Regions from separate parts of the Rhizobium sp. ZK1 genome, predicted to be linked through region 1. Evidence: predicted binding sites of a transcription regulator. Region 1 holds the regulator's gene; each other region holds the start of a gene.

Region 1 (4,853 bases):
CGCTCGGGGTGGCCCTTGGAGAACTGGTAGCGGCGCGCCGTCTTGATCGCGCATTCCAGAGCCTCAGCGCCGGAATTGGTGAAGAACACCTTGTCAGCGAAGGTGGCATCCGTCAGCCGCTTGGCAAGCTTCTCCTGGCCGGGGATCTCGTAGACGTTCGAAAGGTGCCAGACCTTGTCAGCCTGATCCTTGAGCGCGGCCACGACATGCGGGTTGCCATGCCCCACCGATGTGACGGCAACGCCCGCGCCGAAATCCAGATATCGCTCGCCGGTGTCGGTGATCAGCCAGACGCCTTCACCTCGCTCGAACCGCAATGGGGCACGAGAATAGGTGTCATAAAGCGGCGAGGCTTCAGCCATGGCGCGATCTCCTGATCAGGTTCCGGGGCACCGGACTCCGGCTAAGAAAACCAGGTCCGAAAAATTAAAAATGCCGCCTTTCGGCGGCCCGGCCCACTATTTACTTTTCGCACTGCAATGTCAACAAAACTGAGGATTTAGCGCATGCGTCAAGCCGGTAATCGGCTTTACAGGTCTATCAACAGCTAATGTTGCAGAAATGACTCTGTCGGGAAGCAAGTTGGGGAAAACTACGAATTCGGATTCATCGGATTCCTGCGACTCTTGTCACAGAGTCAGGCTCACACTAGGTTAAAGTTCAATTACTAGACTGCATGCGGCGGAACTAGTCACCAAAATTGATCGGGCGTTTCTTGCTTTGGAAGTTTCCGAGGCAACGGTGAGGGATTCTGCCATCACCAACGCGAAAGGTGGAGACAGGGCATGAACTGGACAGACGAGCGTGTCGAAAAGCTCAAGAAGCTTTGGTCGGAGGGGCTGAGCGCCAGCCAGATCGCAGCGCAACTTGGCGGCGTCAGTAGAAACGCTGTTATCGGCAAGGTTCACCGGCTCAGTCTTCCTGGCCGCGCCAAGGCCGGCGGCACGGCAACCGCTGCGCGTGCACCGAAGCGCAATACCTCGGCTCCCCGCGCCCCGAACTATGCGTCTCGCATCACCACCCGCACCGTTACCCGTCAGCAGGGCGCAACTGTCCTGAAGGAAGAGATCGAGATCGAAACTGTCGAGGAAATGGAATATGTACCGGCCAAAAACGTGGTCGTGCCTATCTCCCGTCGCCTCGGCCTGACGGAACTCACGGAACGCACCTGCAAATGGCCGGTCGGCGATCCGATGAAGGACGATTTCTACTTCTGCGGCTGCGACTCCCCGGATTCATCGCCCTATTGCAACTACCACCAGCGTCTCGCCTATCAGCCGATGAGCGAACGCCGCAAGGCTGTCCGGGTCGCCTGATCCACGCCTTGCCCAGAAATGCAGCATTTCGTCGCCCCTCTTCGCTGACGCGCAGGGGGGGCGAAATTTTTCTGCCCGTCGCAGAACTCCTGCCGTGGAACTGGTCGGTGGGGCAATAAGTGCTCAAAGCCTTCTGGCGGCCCTAAGCGGTCATTCCCGAACCCGACGATACAGGCCAGGAAACCGCCCCCGCTGTTACATATCAGCCTTGCACAATAGGACGTATGCGTTTGCCTAAGATGGGATCATAAGGCGCGTAGCTGGTGCACATGAGAGTCTCTGATATGGATTGGGTCCCTGTAGTCTTTGTTACGTTCAAGGTTCTCGCGTTGGGAACGGCCATGTTCTTCGCCATCAAGTGGCATTACGATCGAAGCGAGATGGGGGAGCGGCAAGCGGTACTGCGCACGGGCGGCAAGATGGCCGCAGTCTTCATGCTGGCGCTACTCGGCGTGGGGCTCCTCGCCTTTGTCCTTAGCAGCATGCTCGGTCTGGACCTGAGCTCCCCATGATCACATCAAGGGAGACAAGGGTGGCCGCACGAGCGAGCCGAAGCCAACGTCTCCTGATGGCGCATAGCAGCCCTCCCCATCATGGCTTCAGCCCTCGCGATGCAAGAAACATGTCGGTCAAAGTGTGAGCGAGGCAACGCCTACTCCTAAAAACGCAGCCGAATAGACAAACGGGCCGCCCGGCAAGCGAGCGACCCGTCTGGACCTCCGATCACTCGGATCAGGCTTCCATGGAATATCCCGCGCCACGAACGGTGCGGATGACATCCTGCATGTTGGAGAAGTTCAGCGCCTTGCGCAGGCGGCCGACATGGACGTCGACGGTGCGCTCGTCCACATAGATATCATGGCCCCAGACGCCATCCAGAAGCTGCGAGCGGGAGAAGACCCTGCCCGGCGACGACATCAGGAATTCGAGCAGGCGAAACTCGGTCGGGCCGAGGCGGACTTCACGGCTCTTGCGATGAACGCGATGGGTTTCGCGATCGAGCTCGATATCCCCGCACTTCAAAACGCTGGAAAGAACCTCCGGACGGGCACGACGCAGCATCGCCTTGACGCGGGCGACAAGTTCCGGCGTCGAGAAGGGCTTGACGACATAGTCGTCCGCGCCGGTCGAGAGGCCGCGAACGCGTTCGCTCTCTTCGCCGCGCGCCGTCAGCATGATGATCGGCAGACGCTCGGTCTCCGGCCGCATGCGCAGCCGGCGGCAGAGCTCGATGCCGGAAACGCCCGGCAGCATCCAGTCGAGGATGAGCAGGTCGGGCGTGCGCTCCTGAAGCCGGATTTCGGCCTCGTCGCCACGGAGGATCGTATCCACCTCGAAACCTTCCGCTTCGAGGTTGTAGCGGAGAAGCACGCTCAGCGCCTCTTCATCTTCAACAACTGCAACTCTTGGGATCATGCGTGTCAGTCTCCTAATGCATGATCCTTAAACCGGGGGTGATTTAAGCAGGGATCATGCAGGAACTCGGAATTGGCTGCACCCATGCGCGCCCGCGCGGGCGCGCATGCAATCGGCAGATCAGGATTACTCGGTGACGGCGCCAACGGTGTTGGAGCTGTCGTCCTTCGGACGTTCGCCTTCGGGCTGGGCGCCGGTTGCCATGTAGTAGATCGTCTCGGCGATATTGGTCGCATGGTCGCCGATGCGCTCGATGTTCTTGGCGCAGAAGAGAAGATGCGTGCAGCTCGTGATGTTGCGCGGATCTTCCATCATGTAGGTCAGGAGTTCGCGGAACAGCGAGGTGTACATCGCGTCGATCTCGTCGTCGCGCTCACGGATGGACTTGGCCTTGTCAGCGGAACGCGTCGTGTAGACGTCGAGCACTTCCTTGAGCTGGACGAGCGCCAGTTCGGAGAGATGCTCGAGACCGCGGGCAAGCTTGCGGGGAACGCCGGTGCTCTGGACGGCGATGACGCGCTTTGCGGTGTTCTTGCCAAGATCGCCGACGCGCTCGAGGTCGGCGGCGATGCGGATCGAACCCATGATCTCGCGAAGGTCGGAGGCCATCGGCTGGCGACGGGCGATCGTGACGATCGCCTTGTCATTGATCTCACGCTCGGCGTGATCGAGGATGACGTCGTCGGAAATGACCTTCTGGGCGAGCGCCGTATCGCCGTTGACCAGCGCACGGACGGCCTCGCCGACCATCTGTTCGGCAAGACCACCCATCTCGGAAATGCGCCGGGACAGGAATTTCAGATCGTCGTCATAGGCGGAAAAAATATGTGTCGATGCCATGGGGCTTTGTCCTCGAAAATCGGGAAGGCTTCACATCGCCAAAATCAGCCGAACCGGCCCATGATATAGTCCTGGGTGCGCGGATCGTCCGGATTGGTGAACATCTTGTCGGTATCGTTTTCCTCAACCAGATTGCCGAGGTGGAACATGGCCGTGCGCTGTGAGACGCGGGCGGCCTGCTGCATGGAATGCGTCACGATGACGATGGTGTAGTTTTCACGCAGCTCGTGGATCAGCTCTTCGACCTTTGCAGTCGCGATCGGGTCCAGCGCCGAGCAGGGCTCGTCCATCAGGATGACTTCCGGGCTGACGGCAACGGCGCGCGCGATGCACAGGCGCTGCTGCTGACCGCCGGAAAGGCCGGTACCCGATTCATGCACGCGGTCCTTGACTTCGTTCCAGAGGCCGGCGCGCTGCAGGCTGGACTCGACGATCTGGTCGAGGTCTGCCTTGGACTTGGCGAGGCCGTGGATGCGCGGGCCGTAGGAGACGTTTTCGTAGATCGACTTCGGAAACGGGTTCGGCTTCTGGAACACCATGCCGACGCGGGCGCGAAGTTCGACGACGTCGATATCGGGATCGTAGATGTCATCGCCGTCGAGCGTGATCTTGCCGGTGACCCGGCAGCCGTCGATCGTGTCGTTCATGCGGTTCAGCGAACGCAGGAAGGTGGACTTGCCGCAGCCAGACGGGCCGATCAGGGCGGTCACGGTGTTTTCGCGGATGTTCAGATTGACATCGAAAAGCGCGCGCTTCTCTCCGTAATAGACGGAGACATCCTGACCGATCATCTTATACGGGACGTTGTTCATTTTCTGGTCCAGCGCCTTCTCGACTGCAGCTTCCGTCAACATGTTCATGATCTTTACTCCGTTTACCAGCGGCGCTCAAAGCGACGACGCAAGAGGATAGCTCCGAGGTTCATGACGATCAGGAACAGGAGCAGGACGATGATGGCACCCGAGGTTCTTTCCACGAAGGCGCGTTCGGCTTCGTTGGCCCACATGTAGACCTGCACCGGAAGTGCGGTGGAAGGATCGAGCGGCGTGGTCGGCGCCTGGGCGACGAAGGCAACCATGCCGATCAGGAGCAGCGGCGCGGTTTCGCCGAGTGCGTGGGCAAGGCCGATGATCGTGCCGGTCAGGATGCCGGGCATTGCGAGCGGCAGCACATGGTGGAACACCATCTGCATCTTCGAGGCGCCGAGGCCGAGTGCGGCTGCGCGGATCGACGGCGGCACGGCACGAAGCGCCGCGCGTGTCGCGATGATGATCGTCGGCA
Region 2 (4,853 bases), 780 kb from region 1:
CGAAGCTGAAGCCGCCATGCTCGGTCAGCCGGTTTCGATGCTCCTGCCCGAAGTCATCGGCTTCAAGCTGACTGGCAAGCTGAAGGAAGGCGTCACTGCGACCGATCTCGTTCTGACCGTCGTGCAGATGCTGCGCAAGAAGGGTGTCGTTTCCAAGTTCGTCGAGTTCTTCGGCCCGGGCATGGACAACATGCCGCTCGCCGACCGCGCGACGATCGGCAACATGGGTCCGGAATACGGCGCCACCTGCGGCTTCTTCCCGGTCGACGGCGAAACCATCAACTACCTCACCATGTCCGGCCGTACGCATGACCGGATCGCACTCGTCGAAGCCTATTCCAAGGCTCAGGGCATGTGGCGTGAAGGCGACGGTTCCGATCTCGTCTTCACCGACACACTGGAACTCGATCTCGGCGACGTCGTTCCGTCGATGGCCGGTCCGAAGCGTCCGGAAGGCCGCATCGCGCTCGAAAACATCGCTTCCGGTTTCGCCGGCTCGATGGATGCCGACTACAAGAAGCCCGGCCAACTTTCCAACCGCTATGCGGTCGAAGGCACGGATTTCGATCTCGGCCATGGTGACGTCGCGATTGCCGCCATCACGTCCTGCACCAACACCTCCAACCCGTCGGTTCTGATCGCTGCAGGCCTTCTTGCCCGCAACGCCGTTGCCAAGGGTCTAAAGACCAAGCCGTGGGTTAAGACCTCGCTTGCTCCGGGATCGCAGGTGGTCGGCGAATATCTTGCCAAGTCCGGCCTGCAGGCCGATCTCGACAAGCTCGGCTTCAACCTCGTCGGTTTCGGCTGCACGACTTGCATCGGCAATTCCGGCCCGCTGCCGGCGCCGATCTCCAAGACGATCAACGACAAGGGCCTGATCGTTTCCGGCGTGCTCTCGGGCAACCGTAACTTCGAAGGCCGTATTTCTCCGGACGTCCAGGCGAACTATCTCGCTTCGCCGCCGCTCGTCGTCGCCTACGCACTTGCCGGCACGGTGCAGAAAGACCTGACCAAGGAGCCGATCGGCGAAGACCAGAACGGCAACCCGGTCTATCTCAAGGACATCTGGCCGACCTCGCACGAGGTTCAGGACTTCATCCAGAAATACGTGACCCGCGAGCTCTACGAAACCAAGTATGCCGACGTCTTCAAGGGCGACGAAAACTGGCGGGCCGTTCAGGTTCCTCCAGGCCAGACCTATGCCTGGGACGACGACTCGACCTACGTCCAGAACCCGCCATACTTTGTCGGCATGGGCAAGAAGGGTACCGGGACGTCGGACATCAAGGACGCACGCGTTCTTGGCCTCTTCGGCGACAAGATTACGACCGACCACATTTCTCCGGCCGGTTCGATCAAGGCCGCTTCGCCGGCCGGGGCCTACCTGATTGGCCATGACGTCGCAGTCGCCGACTTCAACCAGTACGGTACGCGTCGCGGCAACCATGAAGTCATGATGCGCGGCACCTTCGCCAATATCCGCATCCGCAACTTCATGCTCGGCGCCAACGGCAAGGAGGGTGGTTACACCATCCACTATCCGTCCAAAGAAGAGACCTCGATCTACGACGCGGCCATGCAGTACAAGGCCGAAGGCGTTCCGCTCGTCATCTTCGCGGGCGTGGAATATGGCAACGGCTCCTCGCGTGACTGGGCTGCAAAGGGTACCAACCTGCTCGGCGTCAAGGCCGTGATCGCTCAGAGCTTCGAGCGTATCCATCGTTCGAATCTGGTCGGCATGGGTGTCATCCCCTTCGTCTTCGAAGAGGGCACGACCTGGCAGAGCCTCAACCTGAAGGGCGACGAACTCGTCACCATCGAGGGCCTCGAAAACATCAAGCCGCGCGAAAAGAAGATCGCCAAGATCACCTACGCCGATGGAACGGTAAAGGACGTTCCGTTGCTGTCGCGTGTCGATACGCTGGACGAGGTCGTATACCTCAACAATGGCGGCATCCTGCAGACGGTTCTGCGCGACCTTGCAGCCTGATTGTTAAGATACTTGCCTGATAATGACCGCCGGAGAGCAATTTCCGGCGGTTTTTCTTTGCGGAAAACGAGGGTGTTTCACAGCTCACGGTGATGTGTTTCGGCTGCACTCCGCCTGGGGCTCCGTCTCACCCGTTCGTGACTTTGCGTTTGGACCTGGAAGGATTATTCGTACGTTCATATCTCAGAGCCGGCGGTTCAGGACTGTTGCCGGCGCTGAAAAAGAGGTGCTGGTGAATGTCCCCGCGTTTTTTGATCCCGCTGGTCGCCGGGCTTGCCTTTGCAGGTCCGCTCTTGGCCGAAGACGGCACGCCGAAAGGCGTCGTTGAACTGTTCACGGCGCAGGGCTGCGCCTCCTGTCCGCCGGCCGATGCCGCATTCCGCAAGCTTGTCAGCCAGGGCAATGTCATCGCACTCGCCTATCATGTCGACTACTGGAATTATCTCGGCTGGGCCGACACGCTGAGCTCAAAGGAAAATACCGAGCGGCAGTACGGCTATGCCCGCATGATGGGTCGCAGCAATGTCTATACCCCACAGGCAATCGTCAATGGCCGTGACCATCTTGCAGGTGCGGATCTCGCCGGCATCAACGGCAAGATAAACGGCTATGCCAACGAGGGTAAAGGCCTGACAATACCTGTGAGTGCGCGTATGAGCGGCGATGAGTTGGAGATCAAGCTCGGCGCCGGACAGGGCAAGGCCAATGTCGTGATCGTCTATTTCGAGAAGGAAAAAACGATCGATGTCGAGAAGGGCGAAAACAGCGGCAAGAAGATTTCTTACCTCCACAGTGTGACCGATGTGGAGACCGTCGGCATGTGGGACGGCAAGGCCACGACGCTCACCCTGCCGGCGAGTGTGATGGAAAAACCTGATCTGGAGGGGTCGGCGATTCTCTTGCAGTCTGCGACGCCTAACGGCGATCCGGGAGCAATCCTCGGCGCGGCCGTCGTCATGGCTGGAAAAAATATCTAAGAATTTCATCCGCTTGCGGATGAATATCAGGCGGCCCGGCCAAGCGTATTCGGGGCTGGGGTTAAGGTCGATACGCTCCGCCGGGCCCTTTGGCGCGCTGGCGCCAAACTGGAACCTATAGTTCTCTTGGAAATGAGGCGCTGTTTTGACTGAAATGCGGCGCTCCGGAGAAAGCCGGTTTCGTCCACAGTGTGACAGTCCGTACCCTTGCAATTTGACGTGGCTCGGGCAAACTGTCACTCTCCTGTCACACGTGGAGGTCTTGGGAGTCTGATGACAGATACGCCGGATTTGCGACACGGCGAAAGCCGCTCCGTCGACAATAGTTCTTCAACCGTCGTTGATCTCAGGGAATACAGACAAAACAAGGAGCCGATGCCGGTGACATTTCACCGGCGGGAGCTCGACCAGATCCTGTGGATCTACGGTCGTATGGTGGGCGAGGGCGAGTGGAAAGACTATGCCATCGACCACACCAAGGAGAAGGCAGTCTTCTCTGTCTTCAAGCGCTCAGGCGAAATGCCTCTCTTCCGAATCGAGAAGAACCCGAAGCTTGCCGCAAAGCAGGGCGCATTTTCCGTGGTGAATTTTAACGGCATGATCCTGAAGCGCGGGCACGAGCTCGGACCGGTGCTGAAGGTCTTCGACAAGTCGTTGAAGCTCGTCGACAAGTAGACAAGCTCATCCCTTGAACAGCGTACCGGGATAGGCATCAGGATCGGGGTGGGTTTCCGTCCCTTCGCCGAGTTCGCGCTGCATCAGCATCGTGTCCAGCCAGCGGCCGTGCTTATAGCCAGTACCCTTCATCAGGCCGATCACTTCGAAACCGAGCGAGCGGTGAAGCGCGATCGAAGCCGGGCTCGCGCCGCCGATGACTGCGGTCATCTGTCGGAAGCCAGACACAGTGCAGCGGAAGATCAGCTCTCCGAGCAGCAGCTTGCCGATGCCCTTTCCGCGCGCCTCCGTGCTGAGATAAATCGAATCCTCGACCAGCCAGCGATAGGCTGGCCGCGTGCGGAAGGCGGAGGCATAGGCGTAGCCAAGCAGGGTTCCGTCTTCGCCGGTGGCGGCAATGTACGGATAGCTCTGCTCGCGGATGGCGGAGAAGCGGGCTGCGATTTCTGCCTGCGTCGGCGGTACGATCTCGTAGCTGGACGTACCGTTCAGCACGGACTCGCGGTAGATTTCGGTAATGGCGGGAAGATCGGAAGGAAGGGCGTCGCGTAGAATAGGGGGCATTTCGAGTCGATCGGCATGGTTGAGAGAAGGCTCTTGTTGAAGCACTCCGGTCAACTGCTCGCAACAAAAAAGGCGGCCGAAGCCGCCTTTCGTGTTTCAGTCCAGCCTGGTTATTTCCGGTTGCCCATGAACTGCAGCAGGAACATGAAGAGGTTGATGAAGTCGAGGTAGAGCGTCAGGGCGCCCATGATGGCCTTGCGGCCAGCGACGTCATAACCGTCTGCTTCATAATACATTTCCTTGATCCGCTGGGTATCGTAGGCGGTGAGGCCTGCGAAGATCAGCACGCCGATCACGGAGATTGCGAACTGCAGGGCCGACGAAGCCAGGAAGATGTTGACCAGCGAAGCGATGATCAGGCCGAAGAGACCCATGATCAGGAACGAGCCCATCGCCGACAGGTCACGCTTGGTCGTGTAGCCGTAGAGCGACAACGCACCGAAGGAGGCGGCGGTCACGAAGAAGGTCTGTGTGATGCTCGATTGCGTGTAGATCAGGAAGATCGACGACAGCGAGAGACCGACCAGCGCAGCATAGATCCAGAAGGTTGTCTGAGCCGCAGCCACGCTCATGCGGTTAATGCGGAAGCTCAGGAAGAAGACCGCCGCAAGAGGCGCAAGGATCACGACCCAGCGCAGGGGCGACTG
Region 3 (4,853 bases), 560 kb from region 1:
GTCGATGAAAGCCGCCAACCAGGCTCTTTTCGCCTCGATCGAGCGCCGCTTCGGCGTTCCGGCCGGTCCGCTGATCGCCATCTGGGGCATGGAAACCGGCTTCGGCAGCTATATGGGCAACCAGCATACGATGTCCGCAGTCTCTACCCTCGCCTATGATTGCCGCCGCTCGGAATATTTCACAGACCAGCTTTATGCGGCCTTGCAGCTCGTTTCGGAAGGCTATCTCAGCCCGCAAGCCCGAGGTGCTGCCCATGGCGAAATCGGCCAGACGCAATTCCTGCCACGCAACGTGGTGCGTTACGGCGCTGACGGTGACGGTGACGGCCGCATCGACATGGTCGGTTCCCGCGCCGATGCGCTGGCCTCGACCGCCAATTTTCTCAAGGGCCATGGCTGGCGTGCCGGCGCCGGCTACCAGCCGGGCGAACCGAACTTCGTCGCCATCCAGGGCTGGAACGCCGCAACGGTCTATCAGCAGGCGATCGCCTATATCGGCCAGCAGATCGACGGCAATTGAAGAGACGTCCGGTAGGAAAATGATACGACGCCGCATGCGAATGCGGCGTTTTCATATGCGGAAATCGTGGGTTCCCCCGGCAGCCTTGCGCCGCTCTTCCTGCGGTGCCGCGGAAGGAACAATAGTGCCGGCAACGACGCAATTGCGCCCCGAGGCCTTGGCCGCATAGAGCGCGTGCTTCAGCACGATGTCGCCGGCATCGTGGCCAACGGCTGGAAGGCTGGTGTTGAAACGCGCGCGTTTGCTGTCGACAAACTGCGCCTTTCCATCATGGGCGCCTTGGTCATCTCGCCAGGATTGTTGAGATAGGTTCGGATCGCAAAGAACTCTGCCAGGATCTCGTTGGCCGCATCGATCCTGCACGGGCAAGAACATCGGCAAAGAGATTGTTATTTTCGAGCGCGTGGTACTGCATGAGCGAGGAGCGGATCAACACCACTCGTTCAATACGAACGGCAGCAGGATAGCGACCGGCACTCACCTACTTGTATTCTTGAATTTCACCACTTCGAAATTCGTGACCAATCCGCGCGCGTAGCACTCCACAAGCGAGCTTACTGGACTATCTTAAAAACCGATAAAGCGGTCTATCCCCCGATTTCGGGACGGATGAAGTCGAGTGACTCAGAATCCATCACCCAGAGCTCGCCGGTCGAAATATCGAACCAGGCGCCATGAAGCTCCAGCTTGCCTTCTTCCTCGAGCGCCTTGATCTCGGGAAAAGTCCTGAGATTACTGATCGAGTTGCGGATGGAGACCCGCTCCAGCGCGGTCTGCCGCTCGGCCGGCGTCATGACGTCGTTGCTGCCGATCTGTTCGGCGGCCGGGCGGACGAGCGACATCCAGCGACCGATGAAATCGCCCGGCGACAAAGGCTCGGCATCAGGATCGAGTGCTGCACGAATGCCGCCGCAGCGGCCATGACCCATGACGACGATATTCTTGACCTTCAGGGCCTGCACAGCGAATTCGAGTGCTGCCGACGTAGAATGAAAATGGCCGTCCGGTTCAAAAGGCGGAACCATGTTGGCAACGTTGCGGATAACGAAGAGTTCACCGGGCCCTGCATCGAAGATCAGTTCGGGGGCCGCGCGCGAGTCGCTACAGGCAATGACGAGCGTCGTCGGGTTTTGCCCGTTTTCCGCAAGCTGCCGATACCGATCGCGGGCATCGGCATATCGTCCGCTCATGAAGTTGCGATAACCAGCCAGAAGGGAGTTGGGAAAGCTCATCATGCCCCTGGATTAACGCGCGCGTGAGCCAAGATCAATGCTGCGCTGCAAAGCGTGGCCTATTTTTTCCGCCGTTGGGCAGGATGGACGAGGTGACGCATCTGCACCATTGCCATAGGCGTCAAAAGGCTGGAGGCATCGCTTGCCAGCATCAGCTCATTGCTGCCGCGCTTGACGGCGCGCGCCAGCACTTCGAATACGCTGGCGGTCGCCAGTTGCAGCGCCTTTTCGTCCTCCATTCCCGAGAGCAGGCGGGACAGGAAGAGAGCCGCGAGCAAATCCCCGAGACCGTTCGGCGGATTCTCGACGACACGATGTTCGGCAAGCAGGGCATGTTTCCCGGAGAGATAGAGGTTACCGGTGCCACCCGCCATCATCGGCACCGCCGACGTGACCAGCATGCGCGACGGACCGAGCGCAAGTGCAGCTTCCATGACCGCACTATTATCATCAAGCGCAGCGCCCGAAAGCCAGGCAAGCTCGTAGCGGTTCGGCGTTGCGAGCGAGGCAAGCGGTATCAAGTGGTCACGGATCGCTTCGGCCGTTGCTTCCGGTACGTAGAGGCCGCCGAGATCACCGATGACCGGATCGCAGACATAGAGCAGCTCCGGGTTCTTCTCACGCAAGGATGCAACGAGTTTCGCAACAGAGCGGGCCTGAGCCGCATTGCCGAAATAGCCGGATAGGACGGCCTTGACCTCGCCGATCCACGGCGCGCGAATGAGATCGTCGATCGCTGCCTCGAAATCGGCTTCGGCGAAAGTGAGCCGTGTCGAGCGGCCGTGACCGGGGTGCCAGGGTAGCACGATCGTCGGCAGCGCCCAGACCTGATGGCCGAGCGTTTCCAGCGCGAAGACCGCAGCGCGGTTTCCGACCGACCCGCGCACGACATGGCTGGAAATGACGATGACTGCGCCTGCTGCGTTTTCCGACATGGCATCCGAATCCGAATTTGACCGCCGTTGATGATCTTTTTGACAAGGCGCTGTCAACCATTCTTCACGCGAGCGTGGAAATGTGGGGACGGGTAGGAAAAGCCGGATAAGGACACTTTGCCGCCTATCGACACAAAACGACCTAAAAACTTTCGAAATCTCTCGCCAGCTTAGTCAAAAAAGCACGAAAACTACTTTTCGAAGCCGTTTTTTAAAGATTCTTTCGAAGAGCCTTCTGCTAACTTGCCCATATCAAAACAAATCGGGGGGATGATCCATGGCTGCCAGAAACAATCCGAAACGGGAAAAGCAGATCGAAAGCGCGCGCAAAATCGCGGCTGCGACTGGCGAACCTCATCTCGATCCCGAAATCCTCTTCGGCAGGGCCAGCGGCGACGATCTCGAACTCTATACGCCGGAAATGCTGGCGCTATCAGCCGTGCACTCGGCGGCCGAACTGGCCGCCTGGAACGGCAAGATGCCGCGTGTCAGCATCGATACGATCGCCGACGTCACCCCCGATGGCGTCGCGGTCTCCATTCTCTCGGTGACGGATCACAACAAGCCTTTCCTCTACGAATCCGTGATGGGCGAGGTGACCAGCACCCATCGCGACATCTACATGGCGGTTCACCCGATCCTGATCATGGAAGACGGCAAGGCTCCGAAACTTTACTCCGCTGATGTGCCGAGCGATCCGGCAAAGCGGGTCAGCCATATCCAGCTTCATATCTCGCCGCTCGCCGCCTCTCAGGCCGCCGATCTCATCAAGCGCATCAAGGCAGTGCTCGAGCAGGTGGAGCTTGCCGTTTCCGACTGGAAGCCGATGCTGTCGCGCGTCGACGAGGTGATCACGGAGCTTTCGAACTACAATGCCAGCCGCAAGAAAGCCGATCGTGATGAGGCAGTCGCCTTTCTGACCTGGCTGCACGACGAGAATTTCACCTTCCTCGGCATGCGCGATTACGTCTATTCCGGAAAGGGAACGGATGCGAAGGTTGAACGCGACAAGGGAACGGGCCTCGGCATTCTCTCCAACCCCGAAGTTCTGGTTCTGCGCACTGGCAAGGACGCGGTGACGACGACACCCGAGATCCTCGCCTTCCTCGATGGCCCGGACTTCCTGATCGTCACCAAAGCCAATGTGAAGTCCACGGTCCATCGCCGCGCTTACATGGACTATGTCGGCGTCAAACGTTTCGACGCACAGGGCAACGTGACAGGAGAGCTGCGTATCGTCGGCCTCTTCACCTCGACCGCCTATACCTCGTCCGCTACCGAAATCCCGCTGTTGCGCTCCAAGATCGAAAAAGTGAAGGAGCATTTCGGCTTCGACCCGATGAGCCATTCGGGCCGTATGCTCGACAACACGCTTGAATCCTACCCGCGCGACGATCTTTTCCAGATCGATACCACGCTGCTTGCGAGCTTCGCCGAGCAGATCAACGATCTAGTCGATCGCCCGCGCGTTCGCGCCCTACCGCGCGTCGACCATTTCGACCGCTTCGTTTCTGTCATCGTCTTCGTACCGCGCGAAGAATATGATTCGATCGTGCGCGAACGCATCGGTACCTATTTGAAGACCGTCTATGACGGCCGCGTTTCCGCTTATTACCCCGCCTTCCCGGAAGGTGGCGTGGCGCGCGTGCACTTCATCATCGGTCGTTCCGGCGGTAAGACGCCACGCATCCCTCAAGCCAAGCTCGAGGAGACGATCCGCCAGATCACCGCGCGCTGGGACAGCCGCTTCGAGATGCTCGCCGGCCCCAAGGCGCCGAAGCTCGGCGTCAGCAACGCCTTCCAGGAAGCCTTCACGCCGGATGAAGCGGTCGGCGATCTGCCCGACATCGCCGCATGCGCCGCCGGCGAGCCGATCCGCATCGAATTCTACTATCGCCAGGACGATGAACGCGGCCGCATCCTGTCGCTGAAGATCTTCCATAGTGGCGAGCAACTGCCGCTGTCGCGCCGCGTGCCTCTACTCGAAAACCTCGGCTTCAACGTCCTGAGCGAACGGACCTTTGATATCGAAGTTCCGGCCGCCGACGGCGCCATCAACATCGTCGTGCTGCACGACATGGAACTCGAGGCCCGCAGCGGTGCGGACATCGACCTCGCACGTTTTGGCGCACCGCTCGAAGAGGCTTTCGTCGCAGCCTTCAGCGA

What was found. Region 1 encodes PhoB, which activates phosphate uptake and scavenging genes when phosphate is short. Its sites were predicted from a motif close to TGTCATNNANCTGTCAT; they were not measured.
Region 2: the regulator PhoB is predicted to act here: its motif matches at 3,202-3,218, upstream of ACK9YZ_RS19650 (DUF2794 domain-containing protein).
Region 3: the regulator PhoB is predicted to act here: its motif matches at 2,739-2,755, upstream of ACK9YZ_RS20665 (NAD-glutamate dehydrogenase).

The regions. Positions count from the first base shown of each region.
Region 1 is NZ_CP180586.1:151,434-156,286, reverse strand. Features, by position in the region: gene ACK9YZ_RS00785 (aspartate aminotransferase family protein) at 1-362, opposite strand, end outside; gene ACK9YZ_RS00780 (GcrA family cell cycle regulator) at 786-1,316, shown strand; gene ACK9YZ_RS00775 (hypothetical protein) at 1,658-1,828, shown strand; gene phoB (phosphate regulon transcriptional regulator PhoB) at 2,049-2,732, opposite strand; gene phoU (phosphate signaling complex protein PhoU) at 2,859-3,572, opposite strand; gene pstB (phosphate ABC transporter ATP-binding protein PstB) at 3,617-4,432, opposite strand; gene pstA (phosphate ABC transporter permease PstA) at 4,447-4,853, opposite strand, start outside.
Region 2 is NZ_CP180586.1:3,875,057-3,879,909, reverse strand. Features, by position in the region: gene acnA (aconitate hydratase AcnA) at 1-1,990, shown strand, start outside; gene ACK9YZ_RS19655 (DUF1223 domain-containing protein) at 2,227-2,967, shown strand; gene ACK9YZ_RS19650 (DUF2794 domain-containing protein) at 3,241-3,642, shown strand; gene ACK9YZ_RS19645 (GNAT family N-acetyltransferase) at 3,649-4,206, opposite strand; gene ACK9YZ_RS19640 (Bax inhibitor-1/YccA family protein) at 4,317-4,853, opposite strand, start outside.
Region 3 is NZ_CP180586.1:4,094,679-4,099,531, forward strand. Features, by position in the region: gene ACK9YZ_RS20645 (lytic murein transglycosylase) at 1-520, shown strand, start outside; gene ACK9YZ_RS20650 (hypothetical protein) at 572-706, opposite strand; gene ACK9YZ_RS20655 (carbonic anhydrase) at 1,108-1,755, opposite strand; gene pdxY (pyridoxal kinase PdxY) at 1,812-2,687, opposite strand; gene ACK9YZ_RS20665 (NAD-glutamate dehydrogenase) at 2,965-4,853, shown strand, end outside.